3 regions of the Kitasatospora sp. NPDC048298 genome follow, and region 1 is predicted to be linked to each of the others. Evidence: riboswitches for the same ligand, from Rfam matches in the RefSeq annotation. Region 1 holds a riboswitch; each other region holds the start of a gene.
The links. Region 1 has a riboswitch for S-adenosylmethionine ahead of ACGF0D_RS32550 (aminotransferase class V-fold PLP-dependent enzyme). Riboswitches for the same ligand answer to the same signal wherever they lie in the genome.
Positions count from the first base shown of each region.

Region 2: another riboswitch for S-adenosylmethionine. It lies ahead of thrC (threonine synthase); the one in region 1 lies ahead of ACGF0D_RS32550 (aminotransferase class V-fold PLP-dependent enzyme).
Region 3: another riboswitch for S-adenosylmethionine. It lies ahead of ACGF0D_RS12555 (IclR family transcriptional regulator); the one in region 1 lies ahead of ACGF0D_RS32550 (aminotransferase class V-fold PLP-dependent enzyme).

Region 1 is NZ_JBICYZ010000058.1:12,639-17,752, forward strand. Features, by position in the region: gene ACGF0D_RS32530 (c-type cytochrome) at 1-84, opposite strand, end outside; gene ACGF0D_RS32535 (heme-copper oxidase subunit III) at 272-892, opposite strand; gene ACGF0D_RS32540 (hypothetical protein) at 1,289-1,714, shown strand; gene trpD (anthranilate phosphoribosyltransferase) at 1,833-2,909, shown strand; SAM riboswitch class IV at 3,019-3,137, shown strand; gene ACGF0D_RS32550 (aminotransferase class V-fold PLP-dependent enzyme) at 3,265-4,632, shown strand; gene ACGF0D_RS32555 (Lrp/AsnC family transcriptional regulator) at 4,636-4,917, opposite strand; gene ACGF0D_RS32560 (rhomboid family intramembrane serine protease) at 4,914-5,114, opposite strand, start outside.
Region 2 is NZ_JBICYZ010000014.1:12,263-17,376, reverse strand. Features, by position in the region: gene groL (chaperonin GroEL) at 1-597, opposite strand, end outside; gene ACGF0D_RS13860 (cold-shock protein) at 921-1,124, opposite strand; gene ACGF0D_RS13855 (MoaD/ThiS family protein) at 1,659-1,937, opposite strand; gene thrC (threonine synthase) at 1,964-3,244, opposite strand; SAM riboswitch class I at 3,261-3,395, opposite strand; gene ACGF0D_RS13845 (glucosyl-3-phosphoglycerate synthase) at 3,507-4,544, shown strand; gene ACGF0D_RS13840 (trehalose-6-phosphate synthase) at 4,583-5,114, shown strand, end outside.
Region 3 is NZ_JBICYZ010000012.1:65,627-70,740, reverse strand. Features, by position in the region: gene ACGF0D_RS12570 (amino acid permease) at 1-104, opposite strand, end outside; gene ACGF0D_RS12565 (Lrp/AsnC family transcriptional regulator) at 242-694, shown strand; gene ACGF0D_RS12560 (threonine/serine exporter family protein) at 813-2,066, shown strand; gene ACGF0D_RS12555 (IclR family transcriptional regulator) at 2,126-2,839, opposite strand; SAM riboswitch class I at 3,040-3,182, opposite strand; gene ACGF0D_RS12550 (hypothetical protein) at 3,257-4,408, opposite strand; gene ACGF0D_RS12545 (BTAD domain-containing putative transcriptional regulator) at 4,669-5,114, shown strand, end outside.

The DNA of each region.
Region 1 (5,114 bases):
CAGCCCCCCGGTTGCCGCCAGGGCGAGAAGTAGGACGACCAGCGCCGCCAATGGGTGGCGCCGTCGTGCGGAGAGCTTTTTCACGGAATAACCCCGGTGTCAGGATCTGGTCGACTGGTGGGTGCACCCGGCGGCCGGTCTGGCCGGCACGAGGCTGCCTGTCTAGGGCTGCGCGCGCGGTCGGTCGGTGGGAGCGTCGGCACCGGCAGAAGCGGCCCGTCGCCGGTGAGGGCGGGGGCCGCAGCCGGTGGCCAGCGACCTGATCAGCTGGTTACTTGATCAGGTAGATGGTCGCGAACAGGCCGATCCACACGACGTCGACGAAGTGCCAGTAGTACGACACGACGATCGCGGCGGTGGCTTGCTCGTGCGTGAAGCGCTTGGCTGCGTACGTCCGTCCCAGGACCAGCAGGAAGGCGATCAGACCACCCGTCACGTGCAGCCCGTGGAAGCCGGTGGTCAGGTAGAACACCGTGCCGTACGGGTCGGAGGACAGCGAGAGGCCGTCCTTCTTGACCAGCTCGGTGTACTCGAAGACCTGGCCGCCGATGAAGACCGCGCCCATGGCGAACGTGAGGATGAACCACGCCCGGAGCTTCTTCACGTCACCACGCTCGGCGGCGAACACACCGAGCTGGCAGGTGAGCGAGGAGAGCACCAGGATCGTGGTGTTGACCGAGGAGAAGGGCACGTTGAGGGCGTGGGCCTTCTCGGTCCAGAACTCCGGCCCCTTGACGGAGCGGAGCGTGAAGTACATCGCGAAGAGGGCCGCGAAGAACATCAACTCGGAACTGAGCCAGACGATCGTTCCGACGCTGACCATGTTCGGCCGGTTGACCGATCCGTGCGCGTGCCCGGTTTCTACTGCTGTTGCTGTCGCCACGACGGACATTATGTCGGTCCCTTATTCCGTCTTCACGTCGGGGGGTGTCCCTCGGAGTGTCCGGTGCGTGCGGTATGCCCGCTTGGGGGGCGGCACGGGGGCCGGACGGGGGCTGAGCAGCGGCGTGTCCCTTTTCTGATGGTTCTTCGGAGGGGCCCGCGACCCCGTTGCCCAGCGCGTCGTTGCACGGCCGGAGCAGCCGCGGGAGGTAGGGGAAGGGACCCGGGGTCGGCCGTACGGGTGGACCGGGCGGGATCGGGTGACGGGCCGTCCTCCGGGTGGGTGAGCCGGGGTGCGGCCCGGTTGGCCGGGAAGGTGCGCGAGGAGGACTCGGCGGGGGGTGATCGGGAGTAGCATCCGGATCAGGCGAACGTGGTCCGGATCACACTTGAGGGAGCAGGGCCCATGGCGTACACGACCGATGAGACGCTCACCGTCCTCGTCTACAGCGACGACCGCAACACCCGCGAGCAGGTGCTGACGGCGCTCGGCCGCCGGCCCGCCGAGGACCTTCCGGAACTGACCTACCTGGAGTGCGCGACCACCCCCGCGGTGCTCAAGGCGCTGGAGAAGGGGGGAGTGGACCTCTGCGTGCTGGACGGTGAGGCCGTTCCGGCCGGGGGGCTGGGCCTCGCGCGCCAGCTCAAGGACGAGATCTACGGCTGCCCGCCGGTGCTGGTGCTGATCGGCCGGCCGCAGGACTCCTGGCTCGCCGCCTGGAGCCGGGCCGACGCGGCCATCTCCCACCCGGTGGAGCCGGTGGCGCTGGCCGAGGCGGCGGCCACCCTGCTGCGGGCGCGACTGGCGAAGCGGACTCCGGCCGTCCGCTGAAGACGGCCCCGGCAACTGGAAAGGACAGGGGTAGAAGCGGAGGCTTCGCTCGATAGGCTGGCTCCATCCGTACGGACGTCCCCCCGTAGTGGGGAACCGACAACAGCTGGAGTCAGCCATGGTGAACGTGAACCCTGCGAACGGCGGTAGCGACCCCGCGCAGGTGGTCCGCACCTGGCCGGACCTCCTGGCGGCACTGTTGCAGGGGGAGGACCTCGACCGCTCGTCCACCGCGTGGGCGATGGACCGGATCATGAGCGGCGAGGCGTCCCCCGTACAGGTGGCCGGGTTCATGATCGCGCTGCGGGCCAAGGGCGAGTCGGTCGAGGAGATCGGCGGCCTGGTCGACGCGATGTACGCGCACGCGGAGCCGCTGGACATCCCCGGCCCGGCGGTGGACATCGTCGGCACCGGCGGCGACCGGGCGAAGACCGTCAACATCTCCACCATGTCCGCGATCGTCGCGGCGGCCGCCGGCGCCAAGGTGGTCAAGCACGGCAACCGGTCGGCCTCCTCGAGCAGCGGCTCCTCGGACGTGCTGGAGAAGCTCGGGGTGGCGCTGGACCTCTCCGCCCGGCGGGTCGCCGAGGTGGCCGAGGAGGTCGGGCTCACCTTCTGCTTCGCGGCGAAGTTCCACCCCTCGATGCGGCACGCCGCCACCGCGCGGCGCGACCTCGGGGTGCCGACCTCCTTCAACATCCTCGGCCCGCTGACCAACCCGGCCAAGGTCACCGCGCACGCCATCGGCTGCTTCGACACCCGGCTGGCCGGACTGATCGCCGGGGTGCTGGCCGAGCGGGGTGCGACGGCGCTGGTCTTCCGCGGTGACGACGGACTGGACGAGCTGACCATCACCACCACCTCGCAGGTCTGGCTGGTGCGCGACGGGGCGGTCACCCGGACCGCCTTCGACCCGCGGGACGTCGGCATCGAGCTGGTCGGCATCGAGGCGCTGCGCGGGGCGGACGCCTCGTACAACGCGGAGGTCGCGCGGCGACTGCTGGCGGGGGAGCACGGGCCGGTCCGGGACGCCGTCCTGCTGAACACGGCGGCGGCGCTGGTCGCGCTCGACCTGCGCGACGCACCGCTCGCCGAGCAGCTGGCGGCCGGCATGGAGCGGGCCGCCAGGGCGATCGACTCCGGCGCGGCCCAGGACCTGCTGCGGCGTTGGTCGGAGGCCACCAGCCGGATCTGACACGGCAGTTGACGGGGCCCGCGGGAATTCCTCCCGCGGGCCCCTCGCGCTGTCCGGATGCCGGACGCCCGTTTGACCGCCCGACGGGCGCGGCCTAGAGTCTTCGCCAGGTCATGAGTGACAGCGCGAAGCCCCAGCTTGCTGTCCGGCAACCCTCCGTCCGTGGCGGGGTGCCCTGGGTGAGGACCGGGTCGTCACGGCAAGCCGTCCGTGCGACAAGCGCGGACGCCGGACGAATGACACTCCCGGGGTCCCTCACCCCTTGAAGGAGTGCATCCTCATGTCCGCCCACCCGTCTCCCGCCACCACCCTTCTCTCGGCGCTCCCCCAGACTTCGTCCGGGGGGACCCCCATCGTGCGGCAGCCCTGCGCCGAAATCTGCGGCCCGCTCGCCGTCCTCGGCACCGACGTCCAGGTCCCGCTGGCCAGCGGTGAGAAGGTCGGCTACGCGGCACTCGACTACGCGGCCAGCTCGCCGGCGCTCCAGCGGGTGTGGGACGACGTCGCCGCCTACGCGCCGTACTACGGCAGCGTCCACCGCGGGGCCGGCTACCTCTCCCAGCTGTCCACCGACCTGTTCGAGCAGAGCCGCCGCACCGTCGGCGAGTTCCTCGACCTGCGCGAGGGCGACCAGGTGGTCTTCACCCGGGCCACCACCGACTCGCTCAACCTGCTGGCCGCCGCCGTTCCGGCCGGCACCCGGGTGTTCGCCTTCGAGACCGAGCACCACGCCTCGCTGCTGCCCTGGGCGCACGCCGGACTGGACGTCACCTACCTGCGGGCGCCGCGCTCGCGGGCCGAGGCGGTGGCCGCGCTGGACGCCGCGCTCGCCGAGGCGCCCGAGGGCCCCAAGCTGCTCTGCGTCACCGGCGCCTCCAACGTGACCGGCGAGCTGTGGCCGGTCGCCGAGCTGACCGGGACCGCGCACCGGCACGGCGCCCGGGTGGTGCTGGACGCCGCCCAGCTGGCGCCGCACCACCGGGTCTCGGTGCGCGAACTGGACGTCGACTGGATCGCCTTCTCCGGCCACAAGATCTACGCGCCGTTCGGCGCCGGGGTGCTGGCCGGCCGGGCGGACTGGCTGGACGAGGCCGAGCCGTACCTGGCCGGCGGCGGGGCGACCCGGACGGTGGCGCGGGAGGCCGACGGCTCGGTGGCCGTGCAGTGGCACACCGGCCCGGCCCGGCACGAGGCCGGCTCGCCGAACGTCATCGGCGCCTACGCGATCGCCTCGGCCTGCCGGGCGCTGACCGAGGCCGGTTTCGACGCGCTGGAGGCCCGCGAGCGGCAGCTGGTCGCCCGGCTGACGGCCGGGCTGGCCGGGATCCCGCAGGTCAAGGTGCTGAACCTGTTCGGGGCCGACTCCGCCCGGGTGGGCGTGCTGTCCTTCGTCGTCCGGGGCTGGAACAGCTCGCACTTCTCGGCCGCGCTGTCCGCCGAGTACGGCATCGGGGTGCGCGACGGCCTGTTCTGCGCCCACCCGCTGGTGCGCACGCTGCTCGGGGACGAGGACGTCGCGCCGTCCGAGTGCGGGGCGCCCGAGCCCTCGCTGCCGGGCGAGCGCAGCCTGAACGCGATCCGGGTGAGCTTCGGCGCCGGGACGCCGGACGAGCACGTCGACCGCTTCCTGACCGCCGTCCGGGAGCTGGTCACGGACGGTGCGGCGTGGAACTACCGCAACGAGGGCGGGCGTTGTGTCGCTGACTCTCGGCGCGAGGGCTGACCGCTACTCGTCCAGGCCGAGGGCGAAGGCGGCCTCCAGGTCGTGCTGGGAGTAGGTGCGGAAGGCGATCTGGGTCTCGGTGTGGGCCACGCCCGGGACCTTGTTGAGCCGGCCCGGGATGACCTCGGCCAGGTCGTCGTGCCGGCGCACCCGCACCATCGCCACCAGGTTGTAGCCGCCGGTCACCGAGTAGACCTCGCTGACACCCTCGATGGCGGCGATGGACTCGGCGATCTCCGGGATGCGGTCGACACTGGTCTTGATCAGGACGATGGCGGTGATCACAGTTCGGGCTCCTTTGTGGGGTGCCGCCAGCGTATCGGGCGTCGGCCCGGTCGTCGCGGGGGGTGGCGGACCACGGTGCAGGCGTAGAGGAACCCGGCCGAGAAGCCGATCACGTGGACCAGGTAGGCCACCCCGGGGCCGGCCGAGTGCACCGACCACCACTGCAGGGCGAACCAGAGGCCGAGCACCAGCCAGGC
Region 2 (5,114 bases), on a different contig from region 1:
GGAGATGTAACCCTTGTCGAAGCGCATGCCCTCGGTGAGCTCGAGCTCCAGGCCGAAGGTGTTGCTCTCCTCGACGGTGATGACGCCTTCCTTGCCGACCTTGTCCATGGCCTCGGCGATCAGCTCGCCGATCTGGGTGTCGGCGGCGGAGATGGAGGCGGTGGAGGCGATCTGCTCCTTGGTCTCCACGTCCTTGGCCTGGGCCAGCAGCTGGTCGGAGACGGCCGCGACGGCCTTCTCGATGCCGCGCTTCAGGGCCATCGGGTTGGCGCCGGCGGCGACGTTGCGCAGACCCTCGCGAACCAGGGCCTGGGCGAGCACGGTGGCGGTGGTGGTGCCGTCACCCGCGACGTCGTCCGTCTTCTTGGCGACCTCCTTGACGAGCTCCGCACCGATCTTCTCGTACGGGTCCTCGAGCTCGATCTCCTTGGCGATGGAGACACCGTCGTTGGTGATCGTGGGGGCGCCCCACTTCTTCTCCAGCACGACGTTGCGACCCTTGGGGCCGAGCGTGACCTTCACTGCGTCGGCGAGCTGGTTCATGCCACGCTCAAGGCCGCGGCGAGCTTCCTCATCAAAGGCGATGATCTTGGCCATCAGAAGTGGTCCTCCGGGACACGGTCGACTGCTCGGACCAAGGGGTGCCCGCGACGGACGGCCCTGGTGCGCGGAGGTCCATTCCCCTACCGCTCCCGGGGGCCTCACCGACCCGGTCCGCTGTCACTCTCACACTGTGAGTGCTAACGCCAATGATTAGCACTCCGGGTGGTCGAGTGCAAGCCCAATCGGCAATCAGCGAGCCGCCGCGGGAGCCGCCCGGGAACGCCGACGGGCCCGTGCGACACACGTCGCACGGGCCCGTCGAGAAGCGAGAGGTCACCAGCCGTGGGGCCGCGCCGAGCTCCTGGGGTCGGAAGGGGTCAGACCGCCGCGCGGACCATGTCCGCCTGCGGGCCCTTCTGTCCCTGGGAGATCTCGAACTCGACCCGCTGGCCCTCCTCGAGGGTGCGGTAGCCGTCCATCTGGATCGCGCTGTAGTGGACGAAGACGTCCGCACCACCGTCGACCGCGATGAAGCCGTAGCCCTTCTCCGCGTTGAACCACTTGACGGTGCCCTGAGCCATTCCGAACTCCCCTAGTGCTGTGCTGGCCCTTCACGCGCCCGCAGGTCGCGGGCCCGGGTTGGTTGAAGGCCGGCCCGGGGAACCCCCCCTGGGCGCAGCCGTGCACGCCGCAACCCTCCGCACAGGACGCCAGGCGGCTTCCGGTGAGCGGGTGATTGCGTCGACCGCCGCTGAATGTATCCGGACCGACGCCCTCTGCAACAGGGCCAACCACCGGTAATTCCGGCACGGCGTCAAGGGACAGGACGGACCGAATCGGGATGTTCTCGGCATTTAACGCCGGACATAGCGGACGAATTACCCAAATGCCTGCGGTAATTCTGACATCCGCCTGACAGGTTTCACGGGCCGGTCCCATCGGCCGGACGCCCCGGGCCGAGCACTGCGGGGCCGAAAGGGAAACCCTGTTCCCAGCCGAGCGACACTCTACTCCGACTCGACCCGGAAATATTCCCGCAGGAATGCGAGCGGTCGCCCGCGCATACGGACAGCGGAATTCCGTACGCGCGGGCGACCGCGGGTTCTCTTGCGGGCTCAGCAGCCGCCGGCCACCGCCGGGATGATCGAGATGCTGGCGCCGTCCCCGATCTCGGTCGCCAGGCCCTCGGCGAAGCGCACGTCGTCGTCGTTCACGTACACGTTCACGAAGCGGCGCAGCTTGCCCGTGTCGTCCAGGATGCGGGCCGAGATGCCCGCGTGGTTCTTCTCCAGGTCGGCGACGACCTCGGCCAGGGTGGCGCCCTCGGCGGTCACCTCGGCGGCGCCGGAGGTGTAGGTGCGCAGGATGGTGGGGATGCGGACGTTGGCGCTCATGAATTCTCCTTGCGGGGGCGGGTGGTTCAGGCGGACACGAGGCCGGCGGCGCGGAACGAGTCCAGCGTCGGGCGGATGACGGCGGTCATCCCGGCGTCGGAGACGGCGTCCAGGGTCTTCAGGCCGTCGCCGGTGTTGATCGCGACGGTCTCCTTCGACGGGTCCAGCTGCCCGGTCTCGACCAGCTTCTTCAGCACGCCGACGGTCACCCCGCCCGCGGTCTCGGCGAAGATGCCCTCGGTCCGCGCCAGCAGCCGGATCGCCGCCACGACCTCGGCGTCCGTGACGTCCTCCACCGCGCCACCGGTGCGGCGGGCGATGTCCAGCACGTACGGGCCGTCGGCCGGGTTGCCGATCGCCAGCGACTTGGCGATGGTGTCCGGCTTGACCGGCTTGATCACGTCCCGGCCGGCCTTGAACGCGGCCGACACCGGCGAGCAGCCCTCGGCCTGGGCACCGAAGATCCGGTACGGCCGGTCCTCGACCAGGCCCAGCCTGATCAGCTCCTGGAGACCCTTGTCGATCTTCGTCAGCTGCGAGCCCGAGGCGATCGGGATCACGATCTGCTCCGGCAGCCGCCAGCCGAGCTGCTCGCAGATCTCGTACGCCAGCGTCTTGGAGCCCTCGCCGTAGTACGGCCGCAGGTTCACGTTGACGAAGCCCCAGCCCTCGCCGGCCGGATCGCCGATCAGCTCCGAACAGAAGCGGTTCACGTCGTCGTAGTTGCCCTCGATGCCGACCAGCTCACCGCCGTACACCCCGGCCATGACGACCTTGCCCTGCTCCAGGTCGTGCGGGATGAACACGCAGGACCGGAACCCGGCCCGGGCCGCCGCCGCACCCACCGCGCCGGCCAGGTTGCCGGTGGAGGAGCAGGACAGCGTGGTGTAGCCGAACGCCCGGGCCGCCTCGATCGCGCACGCGACCACCCGGTCCTTGAAGGAGTGCGTCGGGTTCCCGGAGTCGTCCTTGACGTGCAGTTGGGCGGTGAACCCGAGCTCCCGGCCCAGGTTGTCCGCCTTCACCAGCGGGGTCCACCCCGGGTTCAGGTTCGGCTTCGAGGCCACGTCCGCCGGAACGGGCAGCAGCGGCGCGTACCGCCAGATGGACGCCGGACCGGCCTCGATCCGCTTGCGCAGCTCCTCGGCGCCCTCGCTGCCGAACTCGTAGGCGATCTCCAGCGGGCCGAAGCACTCCAGGCAGGCGAAGCTGGGGCCGAGCGGGAAGCGGGTGCCGCACTCGCGACAGGACAGCGCGGTGGCGGGGCCGAGGTCGACGGAAACGGGTGCGGCAGTGTCGATAGCCATGATGGCGAGGCCTCTCTCCTCATCTTCCCCGTGACGCGGTCGCGCACGGGCCGGAATTGGCACCTGTCCCGCCGGGGCCTGTCGACGACAGCCGCGCGAGAAGGTTGCCGGGACGTCAACGGGCCGTTCCCTCAGTCCCTCTGGATGAGCTTGTGAAATTGTGGTGCTGCTCAACGGCGACCCCGGCGTGCAAAGGTCCGACCGCTGTACGAAGACTGTATCCGAAGGCGCCAATCCTGAACGGGACCGTCCGCCACGCGAGATGACAGATTCCACCGACCCCGCCGAGGAGACCTCCGTGCCCGCCGAACCGACTCCCGAGCTCCTCCCGCAGGTGGCGTCCTGGCTCCGCCGCCGCTCCTGGAGCGCGGCCGACCGGCCGGTCCGCACCCTCCTCGACGCCAAGGAACGCACCGGCCGCACCGTCAGCGTGGTCCTCCCCGCCCTGGACGAGGAGGCCACCGTCGGCGACATCGTCCGCACCGTCCGCCGCGAGCTGATGGAACGCCTCCCGCTCGTCGACGAACTCGTCGTCGTCGACTCCGGCTCCACCGACGCCACCGCCGCCGTCGCCGCCGAGGCCGGCGCCCGGGTGGAACACCGCGACCGGATCCTCCCCCGGCTGCCCGCCGTCCCGGGCAAGGGCGAGGTGCTCTGGCGCTCCCTGCTGGTCACCCACGGCGACATCGTCTGCTTCGTCGACGCCGACCTGCGCGAGTTCGACCCGACCTTCGTCTCCGGCATCGTCGGCCCGCTGCTCACCGACGAGTCCATCCAGCTGGTCAAGGCCATGTACGACCGCCCGCTGGAGTCGGACGGCGCCGTCCTGCCCGCCGGCGGCGGCCGGGTCACCGAACTCGTCGCCCGCCCCCTGCTCAACCTCCACTGGCCGGAACTCGCCGGCTTCGTCCAGCCCCTCGGCGGCGAGTACGCGGCCCGCCGCTCACTGCTCGAACGGCTGCCCTTCCCCACCGGCTACGGCGTCGAACTCGGCCTGCTGGTCGACGCCCTGGAAGTGGCCGGCCTCGACGCCCTGGCCCAGGTGGACGTCGGCGTCCGGCACCACCGCCACCAGGACGGCCAGGCCCTCGGCCGGATGGCCGCCACCATCTACCGGACCGCCCTGGAACGCCTCGACCGCACCCACCGCCTCAAGGCCTCGGCCGACCTCGTCCACCCCCACCTCACCCAGTTCACCCGCGACCCGGAAACCCGCGCCTTCACCGCGCACACCCACCCGGTGACCGCCCTGGAACGCCCCCCGATGCACACCGTGCCGGAATACGCCACCCGTCATTGACGGGTTTGCCACGCCGAGCCCCCGGCAAGATGCCAACCATGGGCGATCTCACGACCAACCGTTCGAACGCGACCGGCACCGCCCCCGTCCTGGTGGCCTCCAACCGGGGACCGGTGTCATTCAGCACCGCCGACGACGGCACGCTGACCCTGCGGCGGGGCGGCGGCGGCCTGGTCTCCGGCCTCTCCGCGATCGAGGACCCGAACGCCGTCTGGGTCTGCGCCGCCCTCAACGACTCCGACCGCAGAGCCGCCGCCGAGGCCCCCCACGGCCGCCTCGACCTGGCCGGCCACGAGGTCGGCGGCCAGGCCGTACGGATGCTGGACCTCGACCCGCAGACCTTCGCCCGCGCCTACAACGGCGTCGCCAACTCCACCCTCTGGTTCGTCCACCACCTGCTCTACGCGACCCCCACCGCCCCCGCCTTCGACGCCGGCTTCCGCACCGAGTGGGCCGCCTACCAGGCCTACAACGAGGCCTTCGCCGAAGCCCTGGCCGCCGAAGCCGCCCCGAACGCCGCGGTGCTCGTCCAGGACTACCACCTCTCCCTGGTCCCGGCCCTGCTCCGGG
Region 3 (5,114 bases), on a different contig from region 1:
ACGCCGCCGAGGGCGATCATCGAGAGGTGGCGCCGCTTGAGGCCGTGGCCCAGCTCCGGGGCGGCCTGGGCCTCGGGGGCTCTCGACGCCTTGGTGGTGCTCATCGGGGATCCATTCCTGTGACGGACGACTCGTGCGGACATGCGCCCCTGGTTTCCTGAAGGGAAGGCTAGGCGGGTTCGCCCAGAAGGTGCTTCCAATCTTTTCCCGATGATCGCCACCGAGTGGAAGAATCTTCTCCATGGATGACATAGACCGGAAAATTCTTGCCGAACTGCAGCGCGACGGGCGACTGACCCTCACCGAGCTCGCCGAGCGAGTCCGCCTGAGCGTGTCCCCCTGCCACCGCCGGCTTCGGGCCCTGGAACGCTCGGGCGCGATCGCCGGCTACCACGCCCGGCTCGACGCCGCCGCCCTCGGCCTGACCTTCGAGTCGCTGGTCTTCGTCACCATGCGCTACGAGGACCGCGAGACCGTCGCGGCCTTCGAGCAGGCCGTGGCCGACATCCCCAACGTCCTCCAGGCCCAGCGGCTGTTCGGCGACCCCGACTACCTCCTGCGCGTCGTCGCCCGCGATCTGGCGGCCTACCGGCAGCTCTACGACGACCGCCTGGCCACCCTGCCCGGCGTCCAGCGCCTCAGTTCCACCATCGTCATGGCGAACGTCGTCGAATCCCGCTCCCTGCCCCTGTGACGTGCCGAGAAGGCCCGCACCCGGCCCCCGGGGGGCGCGGGGGACGAGAGCCCGGGCCCGGGGGGCGAGGACCGGGGCAGAGCCGGGCCGAATCGGGCAGGGTGGGACGATACCTGCCATGTCTAGCAAGTCTCCATCGGTCCGGGTCGTCGATGCCCCGCCCGAACCGCTCCGCCGTCTCCTCCTCGACCTGGGCGAGGCCCTGCTCGGCGGTGGCCTGCCCGTCCATGACGTCGAGGAGGAACTCCACTGGCTGGGACGGGCGTTGGGGGCTCCTGAGGTGCGGGTCGCCGCGCTGACCAACGGGCTGTTCGTCTCGCTGGACGCGGACGGCGCCACCCGGTTCCAGCCCGTCGGCGGCGCGCTGCGGTTCGAGCAGACGGCCGACGTCCTCCACCTGGTGCACCGGCTGCGGGCGGGCGAGCTCGACGGGCCCCGGGCGCTGGCCGAACTGGACCGGATCCGGCGGGCGCCGGCCCGCTGGCCCGCGTGGGTGGCGGATCTCGGGGCGCTGCCGGTCGGTGTGGGGGTCTGCCTCTTCCTCCAGCCGGCGGCGGCGAACGTGCTGGCGGCCGGGCTCGGCTCGCTGATCGTGGTGGGGCTGACCGTGCTCGCCCGACGGCTGCCGTACCTGCGGCCGCTGCTGCCCGTCACGGCCGGCTTCCTGGTCGCCCTGCTGGTCCTGGCACTCGCGCGGGCCTCGCTGCTGGACGGCCCGCTGCGGACGATCGTGGCCACCCTGGCGATCCTGCTGCCGGGCGGGCTGCTGGTCACCGGGCTGTCCGAGATCGCCGCGGGCGCGGCCAGCGCGGGCACGGCCAGGCTGGTGTCCGGCGCGGTCCAGCTGGCGCTGTTCCTCGCCGGGGTGGCCGCGGCCGCGACGGCGACCGGCATGCCGGCCACCGCGCTGGCCAACGTCCAGGTCGCCAAGCCCAGCTGGTGGGTGATCGCGCTGGGGCTGGCGATCGCGGTGGCCGGAGTGGTGGTCAACGTCCAGACACCGCCCTCGGCCATCCCGTGGATCGTCGCCGTGATCGCGGTCAGCGTGACCGCCCAGGTGGCGGTGGGGTCGGTGCACGGCGCGGCGATAGGCGGCCTGGCCGGGGCGGTCGCCGCCGCGGTCGCGGCCACCCTGGTGCACTGGCTGCCGGGCGGCCCGCTCTGGCAGGTGCTCTACCTCCCGGCGTTCTGGATCGTGGTGCCGGGCTCCTTCGGTCTGTTGAACACGGCGCAGATAGAGGTCGGGAACGGGGCCCAGTCGGTCCTGGCGGCCGTGTCGGCGGTCTTCGGGGTGTCGATCGGCACGCTGATCGGCGCGGTGATCAGCCGGATCCCCCGGCCCTCCCGCGCCGTGCTGCTGTCCCGGGCCTGAACTCCGGGGCGGCGGCCCCCTGACGGGGTGGGGGCGGACCCTGGTCCGCCCCCGTCCCGTCAGGCGTGGCGCAGGGCCTCGGTGAGGCGGCGGCCCGCCTCGACCACGGCCTGGGAGAGCTGGGCGCCGGGGTGGCGGGTGAGCCGTTCGATCGGACCGGAGACCGAGACGGCGGCCACCACCCGGTTGGACTGGCCGCGGACGGGCGCGGACACGGAGGCGACCCCGAGTTCGCGCTCGCCGACGGACTGCGCCCAGCCCCGGCGCCGTACGCCGCTCAGCGCGGTGGCGGTGAAGCGGGCGCCCTGCAGCCCGCGGTGGAGGCGCTCGGGCTCCTCCCAGGCGAGCAGGACCTGGGCGGCGGAGCCGACCTTCATGGGGAGGGTGATGCCCACCGGGACGGTGTCCCGCAGGCCGGTGAGGCGTTCGGCGGCGGCCACGCAGATCCGTACCTCGCCCTGCCGGCGGTAGAGCTGGGCGCTCTCGCCGGTGAGGTCCCGCAGGTGGGTGAGGACCGAGCCGGCCGCGGCCAGCAAGCGGTCCTCGCCGGCGGCCGCGGCAAGCTCGCCGACCCGGGGGCCGAGCATGAACCGGCCGTTCACGTCCCGGCTGACCAGGCGGTGGTGTTCGAGTGCGACGGCCAGCCGGTGGGCGGTGGGGCGGGCCATGCCGGTGGCCGCGACGAGGCCGCCGAGGGTGGCGGGGCCCGCCTCCAGGATCCCGAGGATCGAGGTGACCTTGTCGAGCACGCCGACGCCGCTCGTGTTCTCCATGGGTGGGGGTACTCCAGTCTCAAGGCCCGGGAGCAGCGGGTCGGCGCTGCTCACGGCGGCTCCTGGCGGGGAGCCGGGGGTGGTCAGCGAGGACGGGCCGCGGAAGTCGGCCGATTGCCTGCGCCGGGCACGAGACGGGTACGCGAAAGCGCCGGGGCGGGAAGCGCCCGGGCGAAGGACAGCACAGAGAGCACCGTGTCTCCTCATCTTTCCCGCGCCACATTGGCGACAGGCCGGAGTTGGCACTGATCCCGGACGGCACGGCGCGTACTTCGGACGCCGGGTCGAACGGGGAGTTGCCGGGGCTTCGTAGGGCCGGTCCCTCCACCCCTCTGGATGATTCGCCAGGAACGATACAAGACTTCCCGGGCCCGCTGCCAAGCCCCCCTGCTCTCGACGGCGGGCGGGCGGGCCCGCTCAGCGGTGGCGCGGCTCCGACAGTCCGGTGCACGGGGCCGGGTGCGGGCCGCCGGGGGCGGTGGTGTCCCAGGCCCGCAGCGCGGCCAGGGCGGCGGCGCGTTCGGCCGCCGTCGGCCGGGTGCCCTCGGCGCCGAGCAGGTAGTCGGCGACCGGGGTGAGCAGCAGGGTGGCGCCACCGGCCGGGAGCAGCAGGGCCTCGTCCCACTGGTGCCGGATGACGGTGCGGCGCAGCAGGGTGCCGTGGCGCAGCAGGGTCCCCTTGCGCGGCCGGTGCGTGCGGGTGAGGGTCCGGCGGCGACGGAGTTCGGGGCCGACCTCGGCCTCCAGGACGGTGCGCACGTCCCGCAGGGAGCCGAGCGGCACGTGCGCGGCGGCGAGGTCGAGCAGGGCGGCGGCCTCCGGGGCGAGCCGGTAGGCGGCGAGGACCGCGGCGGTCTCGGCGGGGTCGAAGGGCTGTCCGGCGAGGTGGGCCACGTCGATCACGTCGCCGGCCAGGAAGGTGCGCGCGAGCCCCTCCTCGGCGAGGGCGATCAGGCATTCCACGTGTTCGTCGGCGGCCAGGTAGGGGCGGACGGGGACGGTGGCGAGGTCGCCGGTGAGGGCGGCGGTGGCGACCCGTACCTGGTACCAGGGGTCGAGCAGCGGGTCCTCGGCCGGCCAGCGCAGGGTGACGGCGGTGTGCCGGGGCCGCTCGCCGAGCAGGGTGACCTCGACGGACTCCACCGGGTGGTCGGTGACCAGCCGGTTGACGGCCTGCCAGAGCGTCGCCTCGGTGGGGCTGACGAGGCTGAGCCCGCCCAGCGGCCGGGGCAGGTCCGGCGGGTAGTAGCCGGCCAGGGGGAGGTCCCGGATCGGGCGGACGCCGGTGGCGTCGGCGAGGTCGCGGGCGACCCGGGCGTAACACTCGGCCCGGTCGCGGGCGCGCTGCAGCTCGGCCCGGGCGTGCCCGCCCATCCGCACGCCCTCGCGGGAGAGCGCGGCGAGCACCAGGTACGGGAGGTGGCGGTCGGCGCGGGCGCGGTGGAGCAGTTCGGCCGGCCCGGCGGCCGGGTCGACGTCGAGCAGCCGCTGGAGCAGGTCGCTGGTCAACGGGTCGGTGCCGACCGGGGCGGTGTCGAGCCGGTCGGTGTGCAGCAGGTCGGTGTCCATGGGCGTCCGCCTCCGAGAGCCGTGGGGGGCGCCCGGGCGGCGGCCGGGCGGCCGGGGACGTGGCGGGTCCGACGGCCGGGGCCGGGCCGTCGGCGGGTGCCACACCATCGATTGTCGTGACGGCCGATCAACACCGGATCACCATCGGGTCGACGATCTCTCGACATCACGCCCGGTGGCGTGGGTTGATAGGGGCTCATCAAATCGGGGGCGGCACGTGCGCGGGCGGGGGCGAGCACATGAGGCGGGCAGGTGCAGTCATGGATGAATTCCGGTTCTCGGTGCTGGGACTGATGAGAGCGCAGCGCGGCGCGACCGCGCTGAAGGTGGGCAGCCCCCAGCAGCAGGCGATGCTGGCGGTGCTGCTGCTCCGGCCCGGGCACGGCGCGAGCGCCACCGACCTGATCGACGCCCTGTGGGGCGAGGAGCCGCCGGGCACCGCGATGACGACGGTGCGCACCTACGCCTGGCGGTGGCGCAAGGTCCTGCACGGCGAGGAGCCGGACGCGCCGACGGTGCTGACCTCGGTCGGGGACGGCTACCGGCTGGTGCTGCCCAAGCACGCGGTGGACGCGGCGCAGGCGGAGGAGCTGGCGGGGCAGGCCGAGCGGACGGCGGCGGCCGGGGAGCCGCAGCAGGCGCGCGACCTGCTGAACCAGGCGCTGGAGCTGTGGCAGGGCGAGCCGCTGGCGGGCATTCCCGGCCC